One region of the Kitasatospora sp. NPDC043949 genome, then DNA from elsewhere that is predicted to be linked to it. Evidence: riboswitches for the same ligand, from Rfam matches in the RefSeq annotation. Region 1 holds a riboswitch; the other holds the start of a gene.

The links. Region 1 has a riboswitch for glycine ahead of gcvP (aminomethyl-transferring glycine dehydrogenase). Riboswitches for the same ligand answer to the same signal wherever they lie in the genome.
Region 2: another riboswitch for glycine. It lies ahead of gcvT (glycine cleavage system aminomethyltransferase GcvT); the one in region 1 lies ahead of gcvP (aminomethyl-transferring glycine dehydrogenase).

The regions. Positions count from the first base shown of each region.
Region 1 covers NZ_JBWKEQ010000015.1:151,896-154,338, reverse strand. The annotation lists partial or broken gene AC07AL_RS15375 (PRC-barrel domain-containing protein) at 166-528, opposite strand; glycine riboswitch at 752-855, shown strand; glycine riboswitch at 857-988, shown strand; gene gcvP (aminomethyl-transferring glycine dehydrogenase) at 1,093-2,443, shown strand, end outside.
Region 2 covers NZ_JBWKEQ010000008.1:40,012-42,454, reverse strand. The annotation lists gene gcvH (glycine cleavage system protein GcvH) at 1-118, opposite strand, end outside; gene gcvT (glycine cleavage system aminomethyltransferase GcvT) at 316-1,467, opposite strand; glycine riboswitch at 1,669-1,774, opposite strand; gene AC07AL_RS09130 (enhanced serine sensitivity protein SseB C-terminal domain-containing protein) at 1,977-2,443, shown strand, end outside.

The DNA.
Region 1 (2,443 bases):
GGGGTCGGCAGGGGTGGTGGTCGGGGCGGGGTCGAGGGAGTGGAAGGCGATGGGCTTCACGGGCTCGGGCGCCGAGGTGGTGCCGAAGTCGAGGTCGGGGCGCGCGGGTCGGTCGCCGTCCCGGCCGACCGGGCGGTCACTCTCGCGGCCGGCCGGCCGGTCACCCTCACGACTGACGGGCCGGTCACCGTCCCGACCGACCGGGCGGCCGTTCGCCGGGGTGTCCAGGCCGTAGTAGCGGTAGAGCTGGAGCTCCTGGGCGGGCGACAGGTGCTGGCCGACGCCGAAGTCCGGCGACTCCTTCACCAGCGACTTGTCGTACGGCACCCGGAGCTCGTCGCCGGAGAACTCGCTGGTGGTGAGCGGGACGAAGGCGTCCCGGCCGAAGATGCCGGTCCGGACGGCTGCCCACTCCGGCTGGCCGGTGGCGTCGTCCAGGTAGACCTCGTCGACCGTGCCGATCTTGTCTCCGTTGCGGTCGACCGCCTTGTGGCCGATGAGGTCCCGGGGATCGATATCGGTTTGCACTCTTTCCTCCAGTGCGCTGCGCCTGCGGAACTCCCGCAGGACCGTGGCCGGAGCACCCGTTCCGCCTGCCACTTCACACCAAAGGCCATGAATCGGACGGGCGCGACCGGGGTGCGCCGGACGGGCTCCGGGCTGGACCGTCCGGGGGACGCGCGTAGACCCCGAGCGACCCGACGCGACCGTGATCAGGGGGCCTGCCGCTGGTACCCTGGGCGGCGACCGCCGAGCCCGCTCGGGAGAGTCCCCGGCCACGGAAAGCGCTGGTCGGGGCGCCGAAGGAGCAACTCCTCCCCGGAATCTCTCAGGCATCCGTACCGTGTGGGGTAGGTCACTCTGGAAAGCAGGGCAGGACCGTCGGCAGGGAGCCGACGGGCACCACCCTCACCGACGGTGCAAGCCGGCGGCGTGCCCACAGCGCGCCGTGCGGGTGAAGCTCTCAGGTCCCGATGACAGAGGGGGAGGCCTGTCGGGTTCGCCCGCCCGGGTCGAGCCGCTGTCCGCAGCGGCTCCGGCCGGTCGGCGTGCGCACCCCCGCCGGTCCGTGACCAGGAGGCCTCGACCACCATGAACGCCCAGCCGAACGCGGGACGCCCCACCGGCGCCTCGACCCTCACCGAGCTTGAGCTGGCCAGCCCCTTCGAGAACCGCCACATCGGCCCCGACGACGCCGCGCAGCAGAAGATGCTGGCGTCCATCGGCTACGGCTCGCTGGACGAACTCGCCGCCACCGCCGTTCCCGAGGCGATCCGCTCCATCACCGGCCTGGACCTGCCCGGCGGCCGCAGCGAGGCGCAGGTGCTCGCCGAACTGCGCGAGCTGGCGAGCCGCAACCAGGTGCTCCAGCCGATGATCGGCCTGGGCTACTACGGCACCTTCACCCCGCCGGTGATCCTGCGCAACGTCATGGAGAACCCGGCCTGGTACACCGCCTACACGCCGTACCAGCCGGAGATCTCCCAGGGCCGCCTGGAGGCGCTGCTCAACTTCCAGACCCTGGTCTCCGACCTGACCGGCCTGCCGACCTCCGGCTCCTCGCTGCTCGACGAGGGCACGGCGGCCGCCGAGGCGATGGCGCTCGCCCGCCGCGTCACCAAGGTCAAGGGCGGCGTCTTCCTAGTCGACGCCGAGACCCTGCCGCAGACCACCGCGGTGATCAACACCCGCGCGGTGCCGACCGGTGTCGAGGTCGTCGTCGCCGACCTGTCCGAGGGCATCCCGGCCGAGATCGCCGAGCGCGGCGTCTTCGGCGTGCTGCTCCAGTACCCGGGCGCCACCGGTGTGGTCCGCGACCTCACCCCGGTCATCGAGCAGGCGCACGGCCTCGGAGCGATCGTCGCGGTCGCCGCAGACCTGCTGGCGCTGACCCTGCTCGCCTCGCCGGGCTCGCTCGGCGCCGACATCGCCTGCGGCACCTCGCAGCGCTTCGGCGTGCCGATGGGCTTCGGCGGCCCGCACGCCGGCTACCTGTCGGTGCGCGCCGAGTACGCCCGCTCGCTGCCCGGCCGCCTGGTCGGCGTCTCGGTCGACGCCGACGGCAACCGCGCCTACCGCCTGGCGCTGCAGACGCGCGAGCAGCACATCCGCCGCGAGAAGGCCACCAGCAACATCTGCACCGCCCAGGTGCTGCTCGCCGTCATGGCCTCGATGTACGCCGTCTACCACGGTCCGGACGGCCTGGCCGACATCGCCCGCCGCACCCACCGCTACGCGGCCGCCCTCGCCGAGGGCCTGCGGGCCGGCGGCGTCGAGCTGCTGCACGGCGAGTTCTTCGACACCGTCACCGCCGTCGTCCCGGGCCGTGCCGCCGAGATCGCGGCCGCCGCCCGCGCCAACGGCGTCAACGTCCACCAGGACGGCGCGGACCGGATCTCGGTCTCCACCGACGAGACCACCACCCGCGAGCACCTCGCCGCCG
Region 2 (2,443 bases), on a different contig from region 1:
CGATGTCACCGAGCGCGTCGGCCGCGTGGGCGGTGATGCCGACCGTGGAGACACCGCCCTCGACGGCGGTCAGCCACTCGTGCTCCTTGGTGTACTGCAGGTGCTGGGGGTTGCTCATGGCGTCATTCTCCAGGATGGGAAGCGGGTACGACGAAGCGGGCCGCCGCACGGACGGCTTCGACGCGGATCAGGCGTGGTTCGGGCCTGGGCCAGGCCTGGGTCAGACCTGGATCAGGCGTGGATCAGGCGTGGCTCAAGCCCGGGTCGGGCATGGTGCAGGCCCGGGTCCACGGGGTCTACGGGGAGGGCGGGGCCTCAGCGGGCGCGCTTGTAGAACGGCAGCGCCACGACCTCGACCGGCTCGTGCTTGCCGCGCACGTCCACCGCGACGGCGGTGCCGGGGGCGGCGTGGGCCGCGTCCACGTAGGCGATCGCGATCGGCCGGCCCAGGGTCGGGGACGGGGCGCCCGAGGTGATCCGGCCGATCGGGGCGCCGTCGGCGGAGACCACGGTGTACTCGGCGCGCGGGACGCGCTTGCCCTCGGAGACCAGGCCGACCAGCACCCGCGGCGGGTTGGCCTCGGCCTCGGCGGCGGCCTTCTCCAGCGCCTTGCGGCCGACGAAGGTGCCCTCGTTGGTGGTCTTGTCGAAGCGCACGACCCGGCCCAGGCCCGCGTCGAACGGGGTCAGGTCGGTGGAGAGCTCGTGCCCGTACAGCGGCATGCCGGCCTCCAGGCGCAGCGTGTCGCGGCACGACAGGCCGCACGGGACCAGGCCGCGGCCCTCGCCGGCGGCGGTCAGCGCCTGCCAGACCCCCTCGGCGTCGCCCGGGTTGCAGAAGATCTCGAAGCCGTCCTCGCCGGTGTAGCCGGTCCGGGCGAGCAGCACGTCGCGGCCGGCGACCTGGGCCGGGAGGATCGCGTAGTACTTCAGGCCGGGCAGGTCGGCGTCGGTGGTCCCGGCCAGGATCGCGGTGGCCTCCGGGCCCTGGACGGCGATCAGCGCGTAGGTGTCGCGGTCGTCCGTGACGACGGCGTCGAAGCCCTTGGCGCGGGCGATCAGCTCGTCCAGCACCAGCTGGGCGTTGGAGGCGTTGGCGACGACCAGGAAGGCGTCCTCGCGCAGGCGGTAGACGATCAGGTCGTCCAGGATGCCGCCGTCCTCGGCGCAGATCATGGTGTAGCGGGCGCGCAGCACGCCCAGCGCGGAGACGAAGCCGACCAGCGCGTGGTCCAGCATCTCGCCGGCCTGCTGGCCGGTGACGGTGATCTCGCCCATGTGGGAGAGGTCGAACAGTCCGGCCCGGGTGCGGACGGCGAGGTGTTCCTCGCGCTCGCTGCCGTAGCGCAGCGGCATGTCCCAGCCGGCGAAGTCGGTCATGGTCGCGCCGAGGGCGCGGTGCAGCGCGTCGAGCGCGGTGAGGCGGAGGGACGACATGGCCTGGAACTCCTCGGTCTGGGCACTCATGGGTGCACGCGCCGGAACCGGACCCGCTCGGGGGCCGACCCTGCGCGCGGGCATGCGGCGGCGTGGGTCTCCCCATCTGTCGTCGAACCTGAGAGCTTCACCGCCCACCTGCCCGCAGCTGTTTCCAGCATCCAGGACAGCATGGTGGCTTGCACCGTGGGTGGGCGCGCGACAGGGCCGTGCGCCACTTTCCAGATGTGCCTAACCCGTGCGGTAAGGGGGCCTGAGAGATTCCGGGGAGGAGTTGCTCCTTCGGCGCCGGCTGTGCCGCCTGACGGGGCACTCCGGGCTCTCCCGCGCGGGTTCGAGCGGCCGGTATGGAGTTGTCGGTCCGCCGGCGCGCCGCGCCGTCGAACGCGCACATCATGGCACGTCCGCGCCGACGACGGGAGAGGGGACCCGGTCACACCGCGCCACCGCGAACCGGCGCCCCCGGGGCGTGCGCCCTAGACTGCTGCGCGTCGGCGCAGCAGAGGGCGGCCGACCGGCAGAGGGCGGATCAGGCGCGCATGGGGTACCCGGTGGAGCAGCAGCAGGGGTGGGGCGGGCCGGAGTCGGCGCCGCCGGGCGGCGGGTGGCCGGCCAACGAGCTGGAGCAGGTGCTGACCGCCGCGCTGGGCGATCCGGGTGCGACGCCGCGGGTGATCGAGGTGCTGGCCCGCAGCCAGGTGTGGATCCCGCTGCCGGCCGGCGGCGACCCGCGGGGGCCCGCGCTGGACCTGCCGACCATCGAGCTGGCCGGCGAGCCGTACGTGCCGGTGTTCTCCTCGCAGGAGGTGTTCCTGCGGCAGGCGCCGGGGATGGCCTTCGCGGTGGCGCCGGTCTGGGAGTTCGCCCGCGGGCTGCCGCTGGGCGTGGGCATCGCGGTCAACCCGGAGGCGGCGGTGGGCATCCCGGTGCCGCCGCAGGGTGTGGCGGAGCTGCGGCGCGGCCCGCGCGAGGAGCGCCTGGCCGACCAGGAGCAGAGCCAGAGTCA